2 regions of the Pseudomonas sp. TMB3-21 genome follow, and region 1 is predicted to be linked to the other one. Evidence: predicted binding sites of a transcription regulator. Region 1 holds the regulator's gene; the other holds the start of a gene.
What was found. Region 1 encodes sigma-54, which starts transcription at its own class of promoters, with help from an activator protein. Its sites were predicted from a motif close to ANTGGCATNNANNTTGCTNT; they were not measured.
Positions count from the first base shown of each region.

Region 2: ACYZTS_RS23825 (circularly permuted type 2 ATP-grasp protein) is a predicted target of sigma-54. The motif match lies at 4,349-4,368, and genes of this name have one in related genera.

Region 1 covers NZ_CM142718.1:648,486-656,270, forward strand. The annotation lists gene ACYZTS_RS03105 (KdsC family phosphatase) at 1-8, shown strand, start outside; gene lptC (LPS export ABC transporter periplasmic protein LptC) at 16-588, shown strand; gene lptA (lipopolysaccharide transport periplasmic protein LptA) at 575-1,123, shown strand; gene lptB (LPS export ABC transporter ATP-binding protein) at 1,123-1,848, shown strand; gene ACYZTS_RS03125 (RNA polymerase factor sigma-54) at 2,033-3,526, shown strand; gene hpf (ribosome hibernation-promoting factor, HPF/YfiA family) at 3,601-3,909, shown strand; gene ptsN (PTS IIA-like nitrogen regulatory protein PtsN) at 3,922-4,386, shown strand; gene rapZ (RNase adapter RapZ) at 4,389-5,246, shown strand; gene ACYZTS_RS03145 (HPr family phosphocarrier protein) at 5,262-5,537, shown strand; gene ACYZTS_RS03150 (ZIP family metal transporter) at 5,641-6,534, opposite strand; gene ACYZTS_RS03155 (superoxide dismutase) at 6,563-7,174, opposite strand; gene ACYZTS_RS03160 (hypothetical protein) at 7,176-7,607, opposite strand.
Region 2 covers NZ_CM142718.1:5,237,027-5,244,811, reverse strand. The annotation lists gene ACYZTS_RS23855 (methyl-accepting chemotaxis protein) at 1-861, opposite strand, end outside; gene ACYZTS_RS23850 (hypothetical protein) at 1,030-1,560, shown strand; gene ACYZTS_RS23845 (PLDc N-terminal domain-containing protein) at 1,631-1,822, shown strand; gene speE (polyamine aminopropyltransferase) at 2,139-3,014, shown strand; gene ACYZTS_RS23835 (hypothetical protein) at 3,211-3,453, shown strand; gene ACYZTS_RS23830 (ribonuclease E inhibitor RraB) at 3,673-4,014, shown strand; gene ACYZTS_RS23825 (circularly permuted type 2 ATP-grasp protein) at 4,401-5,810, shown strand; gene ACYZTS_RS23820 (alpha-E domain-containing protein) at 5,823-6,773, shown strand; gene ACYZTS_RS23815 (transglutaminase family protein) at 6,770-7,603, shown strand; gene ACYZTS_RS23810 (c-type cytochrome) at 7,777-7,785, opposite strand, start outside.

The DNA.
Region 1 (7,785 bases):
ACCTGTGAGCCAACTATGCTGAGCAAGAAATTTCGCAACACCCTGATGTTCAGTTGCATCGCCGCTATATTTGCAGCGGTCGGCTACTGGAACATCAGCCCGGAACGCTTCCTCGACAAGCCAGTGGCCAAGGTCGATGAAACCGAAATCGACTATTACGCGATCAACGCTCACAGCGTTCAATTCCTGCCGGACGGCAAGCTGCAATACGAAATGACCTCCGACAAGGTCGAGCATTTGAAAGCGACCGAAGTAACGCTGTTGACCAATCCGGACTTGAACCTGTATCGCGGCACCCAGTTCCCGTGGCATGTTCAGAGCGAGCGTGGCGAGGTCAACCCGGACGGCACTCAGGTCGAGCTGATTGATTCGGTGCGGATCACCCGATTTGATGAAAAAGACCGTAAGACCCTGATTACTTCCACCCGCATGACAGTGTTCCCGCAGCGGCAATATGCGGAGACCGCTCAACCCGTTAGAATCGACGGCGCTGGCGGTGTCTCGACTGGTAACGGAATGAAAGCGTATTTAAAAGAAAGCAGGATACACCTGCTATCGAACGTAAGAGGACAGTATGAGGCTCGTTAAAACTCTCCCTATTTTGCTCGGTCTGAGCGCAGCACTGGGAAGCGTGAGCGCCTGGGCTCTGCCGGACGATCAACAGCAGCCTATCCGCATCCAGGCGGACGATGCCCAACTGGACGACAAGAACGGTATTGCCACCTACAAGGGTGACGTGATCATCACCCAGGGCTCGATGAAGGTCACCGGAAATACCGTGACCATGACCCGCACCCAGGCCGGTGACATCGACGTGGTCACTTCGGTGGGCAACCTCGCCTACTTCGAGCAACTGCAAACGGCCGGCGACACCAAGCCGGTGCAGGGCTACGGGGTGACTATCCAGTATCACGCCTCGCAAGACCGCGTCGTGCTGATCGACCGCGCCAAGGTCATCGACAAGGATGGCAACATCACCCAGGGCGAAAAAATCGTCTATGACACCAACAAAAAGCTCGCCAGCGCCGGTCGCGCTACGGGCAGCAAGGTCACCGAGTCGCGTCCGCGCATTGACATGGTGATCCAGCCGAAGAAGAAAACCGAAGAGCAGAAGGCCCCTTAATGGCAACTCTGAAAGCCCAGCATCTGGCCAAGAGCTACAAGAGCCGCCAGGTCGTGCGCGACGTCAGCCTGTCCATCGAAAGCGGTCAGATCGTCGGCTTGCTTGGCCCTAACGGCGCCGGCAAAACCACCTGCTTTTACATGATCGTGGGCCTGGTTCAGGCCGATCAGGGTCGCGTACTGATCGACGATCTGGACGTCAGCCACCAGCCAATGCACGGTCGAGCGAAGGCCGGTATCGGCTATCTTCCGCAGGAAGCGTCGATTTTCCGCAAACTCTCGGTGGCCGACAACATCATGGCCATTCTCGAGACCCGCAAGGAACTCGACAAGACCGCGCGCCGCAAGGAGCTGGAAAGCCTGCTGCAGGAATTCCATATCAGCCACATTCGTGACAACCTCGGCATGAGCCTGTCCGGTGGCGAACGCCGTCGCGTGGAAATCGCCCGTGCCCTGGCCACCAATCCGAAATTCATCCTCCTCGACGAACCCTTCGCCGGTGTGGACCCGATTTCCGTTGGCGACATCAAGCAAATCATTCACCACCTCAAAGCCAAGGGCATTGGCGTGCTGATTACCGACCACAACGTTCGTGAAACCCTGGATATCTGCGAAACAGCCTACATCGTAAACGATGGCCAACTGATCGCCGAGGGTGACCCCGCCACCATCCTGGCCAACGATCTGGTGAAGGAAGTGTATCTGGGCCACGAGTTCCGCCTGTAAGCGCTGAGGTGTCTGGCTGGTCGTCCAAGCGCCTGGAGCACTGAGCACCTCTGTGTGTTTTATTGTTACTGCGCTCTAGGCAAACACTTCAGTTTCAGGCATATAATTTGCTTAAGTTTGGCGCTTCGGCGCCCTGTAGTGGATGGCGCATGCGCGCCGGCGAATAAGGTGTTAAGCCCCTGCCATGAAACCATCGCTAGTCTTGAGAATGGGCCAGCAGCTGACGATGACACCGCAGCTGCAACAGGCCATCCGCCTGCTCCAATTGTCGACCCTGGACCTGCAACAGGAAATCCAGGAGGCGCTGGAGTCCAATCCGATGCTCGAACGTCAGGAAGAAGGCGACGATTTCGATAACGCCGACCCTTTGGCCGACAAGGTCGAACAGCCGCCCAACGCCGATGTTTCGGAACCCTCCTATCAGGAAACCGCCCCGACGGTGGATAACCTCGAGGAAGGGGACTGGAACGAGCGCATTCCCAACGATCTCCCGGTCGACACTGCCTGGGAAGACGTTTACCAGACTAGCGCCAGCAGCCTGCCGAGCAATGACGACGACGAGTGGGATTTCACCACCCGCACCTCCGCCGGCGAAAGCCTGCAGAGCCATTTGCTGTGGCAACTGAACCTGGCGCCAATGTCGGACACCGATCGCCTGATCGCCGTGACCCTGATCGACTGCATCAACAACCAGGGCTACCTGGACGAAACCCTCGATGAAATCCTCGAGGCCTTCGATCCCGAACTGGACATCGAACTCGACGAGATCGAAGCCGTTCTGCACCGCATCCAGCAATTTGAACCGGCCGGTATCGGCGCCCGCAATCTCAGCGAATGCCTGCTGCTGCAATTGCGCCAGCTGCCAGCCAGGACGCCCTGGTTAACCGAAGCCAAGCGGCTGGTCAGCGATTACATCGACATGCTCGGCAGCCGCGATTACAGCCAGCTGATGCGCCGCATGAAGCTCAAGGAAGATGAACTGCGCCAGGTGATCGAACTGGTACAGAGCCTCAACCCGCGCCCGGGTTCGCAGATCGAGTCCAGCGAAGCCGAATACGTCGTGCCGGATGTGATCGTGCGCAAGGACAGTGAACGCTGGCTGGTGGAGCTGAATCAGGAATCGGTGCCCCGACTGAGGGTCAACGCCCAATACGCCGGGTTCGTCCGTCGCGCCGACACCAGCGCAGACAACACCTTCATGCGCAATCAGTTGCAGGAGGCGCGCTGGTTCATCAAGAGCCTGCAGAGTCGCAACGAAACCCTGATGAAAGTTGCCACCCAGATCGTCGAGCATCAGCGCGGTTTTCTGGAATATGGCGACGAAGCCATGAAGCCGTTGGTGCTGCATGACATCGCTGAGGCGGTGGGCATGCACGAATCGACGATTTCCCGGGTGACCACGCAAAAATTCATGCATACCCCTCGGGGCATTTATGAACTGAAATATTTTTTCTCCAGCCATGTCAGCACCTCCGAAGGCGGTGAATGCTCGTCCACGGCGATTCGCGCAATCATCAAAAAACTGGTTGCGGCGGAAAATCAGAAAAAGCCGTTGAGTGACAGCAAGATCGCTGGTTTACTGGAGGCACAAGGCATTCAGGTGGCTCGCCGCACCGTCGCCAAGTACCGCGAGTCCCTCGGGATCGCGCCTTCGAGCGAACGCAAGCGGTTGATGTAGAGTCACGTTACAGCGTTCCAGTGGCAGGCAACCCAGCCTGCCGCTTTATGCACTGGCAACGAAGGAGAAGCTGTATGCAAGTCAACATCAGTGGACACCAACTGGAAGTGACCGAACCTCTTCGCACCTACATCGGCGAAAAACTCGACCGATTAGAGCGGCATTTCGACAAGATCACCAACGTGCAAGTCACGATGAATGTCGAAAAACTGCTACAGAAAATCGAAGCCACACTGCATATTCCCGGCGGAGAAGTAGTCGCCAACGCTGAGCATGCGGATATGTATGCCGCCATCGACCTGCTGACTGACAAGCTGGATCGCCAACTCAAAAAGCATAAGGAAAAGACCCAGAGCCTCCTCCAGGGCGCGACCGGTCGTTAACACCCCCAATCCATGATCCGACTAGAAACCATCCTGACCCCCGGCCGTTCCCAAGTGAACGCGCCGGGTGGCAGCAAGAAAAAAGCCCTCGAACAGATCGCCAACCTTATCCACCGCGAAGTGCCGGATATGGCAATGCAGGATGTCTTCGAGGCTCTGGTTGCCCGTGAAAAACTCGGTTCCACCGGTTTTGGCAACGGCATTGCCATCCCTCACTGCCGTCTCAAGGTTTGCACCGCACCAATCAGTGCGCTCGTTCATCTGGAAGCCCCCATCGATTTCGACGCCATCGACGGTGCCCCGGTAGACCTGCTGTTTGTCCTGCTGGTCCCGGAAAAGGCAACCGATGCTCACCTGGAGTTGCTTCGCCAGATCGCCAGCATGCTCGATCGCAAGGAAGTGCGGGAAAAACTGCGCAGCGCTCCGAGTAATGAAGCCTTGTATCAGGTTGTCCTGGACGAGCAAAACGGGCACTAATCATGCGCATGATCATCGTCAGCGGCCGCTCCGGCTCAGGTAAAAGTACCGCGCTCGCCGTTCTCGAAGACAGCGGCTACTACTGCATCGATAACCTGCCTGCCGGGTTGCTGCCGGAACTGGCCGAACGGGCGCTGATTCACACCGAGCTGGCGCAGCCGCTGGTTGCGGTGTCCATCGACGCGCGGAATCTGCCGAGTCATTTGTCGCGCTTTCCGGAACTGCTCGAAGAAGTCCGCAGCCGTCACATCCAGTGTGATGTCCTGTACCTGGATGCCGACGAAGAAACCTTGCTAAAGCGCTTCTCGGAAACCCGTCGGCGCCACCCCCTGAGCAGTGCCGATCGCTCGCTGGCCGAAGCGATCAGCGATGAAACCAAACTGCTCGGACCGATTGCCGACCTCGCTGATCTGAAGGTCAACACCACCAATCTCAACCTGTACCAGCTGCGCGATACCATCAAGCTCCGCTTGTTGAATCAGCCGGAGCCTGGCACTGCGTTTCTGGTGGAATCCTTTGGTTTCAAGCGCGGCATGCCGGTCGACGCCGATCTGGTATTCGATGTGCGCTGCCTGCCAAATCCCTACTGGAAGCCGGAACTACGCGAGCATTCAGGGCTGGAACAACCGGTTGCCGATTATCTGGCCGCTCAGCCGGATGTCGAGGAGATGTTTCAGGACATCTCAACGTATCTGCTCAAATGGTTGCCGCGTTTTGCTGCGAGTAATCGCGCCTACGTCACCATCGCGATTGGCTGTACCGGCGGTCACCATCGCTCCGTCTACCTGACCGAACGTCTAGGTAAGGTTCTGCAAAAAACCCTGAAGAACGTCCAGGTCCGCCACCGCGACCTCAGCTAAAGGATTCACATCGCGATGCCTGCTCTGGAAATCGAAATCATCAACAAGCTGGGCCTGCATGCTCGCGCTTCTGCAAAATTTGTCGGGGTTGCTGGCAAGTTCCCTGATTGCTCAATCCGGGTGGGTCGTACGCCGGAATCCACGGTAGATGGCAAAAGCATCATGGCCATGATGATGCTGGCTGCTGGCAAAGGGACCAGGATCCATTTGAGTACCGAAGGCGAGGAAGCCGACGAGGCGCTGCGAGCCCTGGTTAATTTGATCAATAATTATTTTGACGAAGGTGAATGAAAAGATCGCAGCCTCGGTTCCCTCGACAGCTCCTACAAGAAGCGGCGCAGGCCCTGTAGGAGCTGTCGAGGGAACCGAGGCTGCGATCTTTTGATCCGGCAGATCACCCAAACGCTGTATCCATCACCATCATCAAGCAAAACCCCACCAGCAACCCCAAGCTTGCCAGCTTGTCGTGACCATTGCGCCGCGACTCGGGGATAACCTCATGGGTAACCACCAACAACATGGCGCCCGCCGCTAACGCCAGGCCGAGCGGCAGCAACAATTGCGCCAGGCTCACCAGCCACGCGCACAACAGCGCAAAGACCGGTTCGACCAGGCCTGACGCCGCGCCGATCAAAAATGCTCTGACCCGCGACATCCCTGCCCCGGCCAATACCAGCGCGATAACCAAGCCTTCCGGCACATCCTGCAACGCAATGCCCATTGCCAGGCTATCGGCATCGACCAAGCCTCCCCCAGCCGACACGCCAACAGCCATGCCTTCAGGGATGTTATGGGCAATGATCGCGAACACAAATAGCCAGATTCGCGGTGGAATCGGTGGATGCTCGACGGTACCGACGAGCATTTCCGGCGACGTGCCGGACACCTTGCGATCCACCAGAAACAGCCCGAACGCGCCCAGCATGATGCCAAAACTGATCAGGCCACTGGCCGTCCAGGGCGTCAGGCCGAGATTCTGCGCTGCAGCAATCCCCGGAACAATCAACGAAAAGGCTGTCGCCGCGAGCATTACCCCAGCGCCGAAGCCGAGCAGCGTATCGCTTAGCGCCTGGGGCATCTGCCGAATGACTAACACCGGCACTGCGCCAAGGGCAGTGCCCAAAGCGCAGATGGCCCCGCCTTGCAGCGCGCGCAACAGTTTTGGCTCAAGGTCTAGCCAGGCTAGCCCCTGAGCACCCAATAACGTCAGGCCTGCCAGCAGCAACAGCGATCCCAACGCGTAACGAAACATCCGTCCACTTCCGATCGCCAGTGTTTCAGTGCCCATAGTCAGCCCTGGATTTTTTGCAGGAGACTTAAACCAGCGCTGCTTGGTAACGCGCAGCGACCTCAGGCCAGTTGATCACGTTGTAAAACGCGCTGATGTATTCCGGACGACGATTTTGGTAATGCAGGTAATAGGCATGCTCCCAGACGTCCAGCCCGAGGATCGGTGTGTTGCCGTTCATCAACGGGCTGTCCTGATTGCCGCTGCTTTCCACAACCAGGGTTTTCTGCGGCGTCACGCTCAGCCAGGCCCAACCGCTACCGAACCGGCTCAGAGCGGCTTTGGTGAACGCCTCCTTGAAACTATCAAAACCGCCCAACTGCTCGTCGATTGCCTTCCCCAGTTCACCGTCGGGTTTACCACCGCCATTGGGCGTCATGACCTTCCAGAACAACGAGTGGTTGGCGTGGCCGCCGCCCTGATTGATCACGGCAGCGCGAAGGTTTTCCGGAAGCTGATTAACACTGGCGACCAGTTTCTCCACTGACCATTCGACAAACTCTGTGCCTTCGACAGCAGCGTTGAGGTTGTTGATGTAGGTCTGGTGGTGTTTGGTGTAATGGATCTCCATGGTCTGCGCATCGATGTGCGGCTCCAAGGCATCGTAGGCGTAGGGCAAGGCAGGCAGGGTAAAAGCCATTTCAATGGACTCCATGATGGACAGGCGCGGGGGGCAACGCAGCACCGATATGCAGCAGCCGGTGAGTGCGTGGATATTCGCCGTGTTCGCTGATGAAATTCAGCAGCTCGACGTAGGTTTTGCTGCTTTGACGCAGGGCCGCTTCGCGCAGTGCCGGGGCCAGTCGCGGGTCCTGCATGGTCTGCAACAACCGTTGATGGATTGCGCACAGATATTCGGCGCTCTCTTCCGGCTGGTTAAGACGCAGATGCAGGTCGGCGAGGTTGTGATGGGAAATTACGCAAGCGGCCACCGCTTCGTCAGCATCTGCCCAGCGTTCGTACAGCACCTGAGCCAACGCCAGTGCCTGCAAGTACGCCTCCCGGGCATCAACCAGTTCGCCCAGCATGAAACAACGGTTTGCCCTTTCGATCGTGCGTTTCCAGTGCTCCATGATGTAGCTCCAAAGCGGTTGCGTTGATGACGACGATCGGTAGCATCACGTTCTATTCGAATGCTTGACTGATCCGGGCTCGCTCGGCAATGAGATTTATTATTATATGATAATGAGAACCAAAACAACCCCGCCAAAGATACGGCTATATTTTCTGCCGGAGCTGGTTTACTGGCGA
Region 2 (7,785 bases), 1.1 Mb from region 1:
GCTGCCCGCCAACGTATCGGCCGTCTGCGAAAGGTCCCGCGTGGCGCCGGCATGTTGAGCGATGTGATAAACCGTCGCCGTCATTTCGTTGATCGCGGTGGCGGCCTGATCCGTTTCGCTTTGCTGACCCAGCATGCCGTGGCGCACATCGGTCATGCTCGACGCCAGCCGCGCCGCACCGACATCCAGTTGCCGCGCAGTATGGGCGACGGTGTTGACCACCCGTTGATACCCAGCCTGCATGGCGTTGAACGCGTTCGCCATCTGCCCGACTTCATCCCTGGAGGCCAAAGGCACCCGCGCCGACAGATCACCGGTTTGCTCGACATACAGCATCACGTCTTTCAACGTATTGAGCTGGCTGAGCAGAAAACGGATCAACAGCTGCGAAGCCCCGAGCATCGCCAGCATCAGGATAAACACGGCCACTGCGTAATTCGCCAGACGCTCCGTGAATACCTGAACCAGGCTCGGACCCTGGGCAATCACCGCGACCTGTTGGCCGTCTGCGCGTTTAAACACTTGCGCGCCTATTACCGGGCTATCGCCGAACAACGGCATCGCCTCCAGTTCGACCCAGCCACCGGAATCCTCCAGTGCCAGCAACGGTTGCCCGTTCAACATGGGCGCCTGCCCGTGATTGAAAACCACCACGTTCTGCGCTTTAGGCAGTGCTTGACCTTGCGGCCACGCGCCCAACAATCGCGCCTGCGACTGGGCCGAAGTTTTCAACGCCTCAATGCGCGCCTGTTGTTCAAGCTGCACGGCATACAACACCAGCAACAGCGTGGTGACGAAAGCGACGGCATTTACCGCCCAGAATTTGTACTTCAACGAGATGTTGCTAAGCCAGGCACCCATGTAGGTTTTCTCTGATAGCGGAAACAGCATTGGCAAGGTGCCATCATTGTGCCGCTATCGAATCAGCTGGATCTTGATGTGGGTCAAGATTCCCCACAGCAGCCAACCCCGGGCGGAATGCGCTATCCTGCGCGCCTTCAAAATTCCCTCGCTACAGGATCCATCGCCATGAAAGCCGCACTCGTCGAACTCATCACAAAAATCAGCTCCGGGTGCATGAGCGATGAAGAAATCGCCAAGGTCGCTGACGAAGCGGCACAGGCCTACGCGGACCCTGCGGCTTTTCTCACAGCCAATCCGGACATCAACTACGACGAGACTTTCCCGATTCCGTTGGGCGAGTGGGTGGTAGTCGGCAGCCTGCCGGAAACCGTGCTGTTTCAAGCCGACACTTACATGGACCTGTTCGCGCAGATCGTTGCCTCGTTCGGCCCGGGCGTCGATTTCAATATCAAGCCCAAGCAACTGGCCAAGACAGAAGCCCTGACGGCGTTGAACCGCATCCAGGTGCAGATGGGCAGCATGAACAAGGAAAACGGCGGCTACACGCTGATGAACTTCAGCCAGTTGCTCGACGACGAACTGCAAGTGGTGCTGGTTTTCGGCAATGACGTGCCGCGCGTGCTTGAGCTGTGCGCCGAAGTCGGCATCACCGCCGCGCCATCGCTGGAAGCGTTGAAAGTGGCGATTCACGTTTAATGGAATAATACGGAACCCTGACATTCGCCGACTATCCTAAGAGGGCACACCACTTATAGGGAGCGACACCATGGGTTCCACGTTCAACGGCCTGATTGGCCTGATCATTCTTGCTCTGGATATCTGGGCAATCATCAACGTACTGAAAAGTGGCGCTTCCACAGGCATGAAAATCGTCTGGGTACTGCTGATCCTGCTGCTGCCAGTCCTCGGCCTGATCATCTGGGCCATCGCCGGCCCACGCGGTAACGTGCGGATCTGACAAGGTTCCCCACACGCCACCGACCTGGTCTGACCCCGATCTGTAGGAGCTGGCTTGCCAGCGATAGCATCACCGCGGTTATTGAGATGCACCGCGCCGATCCCATCGCTGGCAAGCCAGCTCCTACAAGTCAGTGTTTGTCGGACCAGCATTATGTTCAGCACCTACAAGGGATGACGCGGACCCTGCAACTGAGGTTCGACCTGTCATCTTCCGCGACGTAGAATGCGCGCCTTTCCCGGGCAATCGAGCCGATCGATTGGCCATCATGGGCGGGTAACCGTCCGTTGCCACCGCATTCATCGGAGCACTTCCCATGAGCACCACCCCGACCAGCGAATACCTGGAAACCCTCTACGAAGGCTACGGTCAGCGTTTTCGCATGGAAAAACTGCTGCACGAAGTGCGCACCGAACACCAGCACCTGGTGATTTTCGAAAACCCGCGCATGGGCCGGGTCATGGCGCTGGACGGCGTCATCCAGACCACCGAAGCCGACGAATTCATTTATCACGAGATGCTCACCCACGTGCCGATCCTCGCGCATGGCACGGCCAAACGCGTGTTGATCATCGGCGGTGGCGACGGCGGCATGCTGCGTGAGGTTGCCAAACACGGCGGCGTCGAGCACATCACCATGGTCGAGATCGACGGCACGGTGGTCGACATGTGCAAAGAGTATCTGCCGAATCATTCCAAGGGCGCGTTCGACGATCCACGCCTGAACCTGGTAATCGACGACGGCATGCGTTTCGTCGCGACCACCACTGAAAAATTCGACGTGATCATTTCCGACTCCACCGACCCGATCGGCCCGGGCGAAGTGCTGTTTTCCGAGAACTTCTATCAGGCCTGCCGTCGCTGCCTGAACGAGGGCGGCATTCTGGTGACCCAGAACGGTACGCCTTTCATGCAGATCGAAGAAGTCAAAACCACCGCCGGACGCCTGCGCAGCCTGTTCCCGGACTGGCATTTCTATCAGGCCGCCGTACCGACTTACATTGGCGGCTCGATGACGTTTGCGTGGGGCGCGACCAACACGTCTTACCGCAAATTGTCCCGCGAAACCCTGCAACAGCGCTTCGCCGGCAGCGGCATCATCACCCGCTACTACAACCCGGAAATCCACATCGGCGCCTTTGCCTTGCCGCAATACGTGCTGCAGGCGGTCAACAAACCAAGTAACGACTAAGTTGTTTCTGTAGGAGCCGGCTTGCTGGCGATGCAGACGCCTCGGTCTGCCAGCCACGCTGCGATTATCCGATCGCTGGCAAGCCAGCTCCTCCACGTTTTTCATGGCAGCACAGCGCAATCCCGTTGAACGATCACACGGTGCAAAAGTCCAGATAGTGGTAAGCCCACTTGCGGGTTTTATCGAGGAGGCACCGATGCAACAGTGGACAGTCACTTACGTGGATGATCACGGCGAAACAGTCGAAGAAATCTTTGAGTTCGAAGAGTGCCCGGACAAAGAGCAAGCCGCCGCATTGCTCAAGGAGCGGCTTTTCCCTGTCGCCGCCAAACTGGATCTGAACGATCTGGAAGGGCGCACCGACGACGCCAGCGTAAAAAGTCTCAAAACCCAGAACAGCATAGAAATCCTCGGCATTACTCCCGTTACTCCCGTCTAATATCCCCCGTGGCACAATTTTGAAACACCAGGCCTTGGCAGCAGCTCGGACTTGCGGCTACTCTGCAAGCGAGATCAGCGAACGGATCGCGCTAAGGTCTGGTCTTGTCAGCTACATGCTTGCTTCCCGGCGGTAACGTGGTTACCGCTTCACTCGCCGCCAGCGGCTGCGCAGTTGGGAATACGGAAAGTCTATCCATCAGTGTGAGGGGGACGATTCATGAGCACAGCCTATCAAGAAGACATCAGCAGCAACGTGCTGCGCCGCATGAAAGAAGGCGGTTTCGATTTTTCCCGGTTTCATCCCATCGAGTTCTACGCCATTTTCCCGGACGAGGAGCGGGCACGCAGGGCGGCAGGTCACTACAATGGCGAATCCATGAACGCACAGATCAGCGTGCGCGATGACGGCGCGTGGTATCTGGAACTCAGCAAAGTGATGTCCGCCACTTATGACGGCATCGGCGATTTCGAGCAGGATTTCGAGGCCGTGGTCGAGCCTTTGGGCGGCATCATCGAAGGGTGGGGCGTCAAGCAGGAGGTCCGAGGGCGACTCGCCTGACATCATGAACAGCGACAACATCCGCTAATGGCTAACCTCCGGGTTGGCCATTTTTCGTTCAGGTGCGCTGAACGTAAGACGTGCCGAAAGCTTGGGCAAAAAAAAGCCGCCTGAGCGGGCGGCTAAAAGGGAAGTTTGGGCAGATTTCCTGCGAGTGCACGGATTATCCCCACTCGCATCCACCCTGAGAAATCGCCTCTGACTATGTCGCTGATAGCCTTTACCCCGCCTTGCAATGAGGCGCAGCTAATCCAGTGCGAGCGCTTAGCGCACAGAAACGGTGCGGCCTGTTTAAGCCGATTACGCAACCGATTGATACCAAAGCGATTCTGCCGATGGCACGGGCCTTGCGATGGCTTACGCGTCCGGGTGACAAGGAGCACGGTATGATCCGCACCTATTTTGATGAGATGTACGATGCCGGCGGCCAGGTCCGCCCGCATTATCGGGAGTTTGCCCGTTGGCTGGCGGACACCCCCGACGAGCTTCTGGCCCAACGGCGACGCGAAGCCGATCTGCTGTTCCATCGCGCCGGCATCACGTTCACGCTCTACGGCGACGAGCAGGGCACAGAGCGGCTGATCCCGTTCGACACCATCCCGCGCAGCATCCCGGCCAGCGAGTGGCGAATCGTCGAGCGCGGCTGCATTCAGCGAGTCAAGGCGCTGAACATGTTCCTCGCTGACCTCTATCACGAGCAACGCATCATCAAGGCCGGCATCATCCCGGCGGAACAGGTCCTGGCCAACGAGCAATATCAGTTGGCGATGCAGGGGCTGGATTTGCACCGCGACATCTATTCGCACATCTCCGGCGTCGATCTCGTACGCGATGGCGACGGCACGTACTACGTGCTCGAAGACAACCTTCGTACGCCCAGCGGCGTCAGTTACATGCTTGAAGACCGCAAGATGATGATGCGGCTGTTCCCCGAATTGTTCTCCGCCCAGCGCATCGCGCCCATCGACCATTACCCGAACCTGCTGCTCGACACCCTGAAAAGCTCCAGCCCGATCGACAACCCGAGCGTGGTGGTGCTGACGCCGGGTCGCTTCAACAGCGCGTTTTTCGAGCATGCTTTTCTGGCTCGGGAAATGGGCGTGGAACTGGTGGAAGGCGCCGACCTGTTTGTTCGTGACGACAAGGTGTTCATGCGCACCACGGACGGCCCGAAAGCGGTCGACGTGATCTACCGCCGGCTCGACGATGCCTTCCTTGATCCATTGGCGTTCAATCCCGATTCGATGCTTGGCGTGCCGGGGCTGCTGTCGTCCTATCGCACCGGCAACGTCGTGCTGGCCAATGCTATCGGCACCGGCGTGGCGGATGACAAATCGGTGTACCCGTTCGTCACGGACATGATCCGCTTCTACCTCGACGAAGAGCCGATTCTGAAGAATGTGCCGACGTGGCAGTGTCGTAATCCCGCCGAACTTTCCCACGTGCTGGCCAACCTTCCGGACCTGGTGGTCAAGGAAACCCAGGGCTCCGGCGGTTACGGAATGCTGGTAGGGCCGGCGGCGACGGCGGCGGAAATCGAATCGTTTCGACAGCGGATCAAGGCCAAACCCCACGCGTATATCGCGCAACCGACGTTGTCGCTGTCGACCTGTCCGACCTTTGTCGAAAACGGTATCGCGCCGCGGCACATCGACCTGCGTCCGTTTGTATTGTCTGGCCGCGAAACCCGGGTTGTCCCCGGCGGCCTGACCCGTGTCGCCCTGCGTGAAGGCTCCCTGGTGGTGAATTCCTCCCAGGGCGGCGGCACCAAGGACACCTGGGTGGTCGAGGATTGAAGGAAGCCTGCCATGTTAAGTAGAACTGCCTCGGATTTGTACTGGATGTCGCGTTACCTGGAGCGGGCGGAAAACCTCGCGCGGATGCTCGACATCAGCTATTCGCTGTCGCTGATGCCACAGGATGGTCGCGGTGACGGCTTGCACGAACTCGCCATGCCGTTGCTGATCACCGGCACCCTCGAGGATTACCTCGAGCGCCACGGCGATCTGCATGCCGAACGCCTGTTGCATTTCTTTGCTTTGGACGCGGCCAACCCGGCGAGCATCTACAGTTGCCTCGGTTCGGCCCGCGCCAGTGCACACGCGGTGCGTGGGCGAATAACCGCCGACATGTGGGAAAACATCAACGCCACCTGGCTGGAAATTCGCGGGATCGCCGATCAAGGCTTGAGTCGCTACGGCATGAGCCGTTTTTGCGAGTGGATCAAGGAACGTTCCCACCTGTTTCGTGGCGCGTCCTACGGCACGATCATGCGCAACGATGCGTTTCGCTTCATTCGCCTGGGGACGTTTATCGAAAGGGCGGACAACACGCTGAGACTGCTCGATGCGCGCTACGAAATGGCCGGCGATCAGGCCGAAGCGGTCAGCGATGGCACGGCTCACGCGTATTACCAGTGGAGCGCGTTGTTGCGAGCCTTGTCGTCCTTCGAGGCCTATACCGAAATTTACCGCGACGCCCCCGGCGCCCGGCATGTCGCCGAATTGTTATTGCTGCGCGCTGACGTGCCGCGTTCGTTGCGCGCCTGCACCGAAGAGATCGACCAGATTCTCGCGCAGCTGCCCGGCGCCAACGGTCGACCTGCGCAGCGTCTGGCGGCCGAGATGGACGCACGCCTGCGCTACACCGGCATCAGCGAAATTCTCGACGAAGGCCTGCATGCCTGGCTGACCGAGTTCATCCCGCTGGTGCGCCAGCTGGGCAACGCCATTCACAGTTCGTATCTGGAGGCTGCATGAGACTTTCCATAAGCCACGAGACCACCTATCACTATGAAGATCAGGTGCGGGCGAGCATCCAGTATCTGCGCCTGACTCCCCACGACAGCGAGCGCCAGCACGTGCTGAGCTGGCAGCTCGACCTGCCGCGCCCGGTGCGCGCGCAGCTTGATCCGTTCGGCAACATCCTGCACGTGCTGACCATGGACGAGCCGCACGAGGCGATCATCATTGGTGCGCGCGGCCAGGTCGATATCGACGAATTGCGCGAAGCCGAGAATGAGAGCCAGTCAGCGCTGCCGTTTTTGCGGTTCACCCGCCTGACCGAAGCCGACGAAGACTTGCGTGCTTTTGCCGGCAAGGAATGCAAGCAACGTCGCGATCGCACAGCGTTGATCGATTTGATGCACGGGCTGAACCAGCACATGACTTACACGCCGGGCTCTACGGCGGTCGACACCAGCGCGGCGAATGCTTTTGCTGGTCGTGCGGGCGTTTGTCAGGATCACACTCACGCGTTTCTGGCGTGCGCGCGCAGCCTCGGCATTCCGGCGCGGTACGTGTCGGGCTATCTGTACACAGAGGATTGCGAACACCTGGCCAGCCATGCGTGGGCGGAAGCCTGGCTGGATGACGCTTGGTACAGCTTCGACGTGACCAATCAGCTGACGAGGCCCGAGCGCCACTTGAAACTGGCAGTAGGCCTTGATTACCTCGATGCGTGCCCGGTCCGCGGCATGCGCCGGGGCGGCGGGTGCGAGCAGATGCACGCCAAAGTCTTCGTCTCCCCGACACCGATCCCGATCCCGATCCCGATCCCGGCGCCAGTGATATCCGTCCAGCAGCAGTGAGCGCCGAGGCTGCACGCAGAAAAGTATATTCACCACAAAACCCGTAGGAGCCGGCTTGCTGGCGATGGCGGCGTGTCAGCCAACATCAATGTGGGTTGACCGGGCCTCATCGCGGGCAAGCCACGCTCCTACAGGTTTTGCGGCGTTCTTACTTTTTGGGCGCCATCTACGAATCAGGGCTT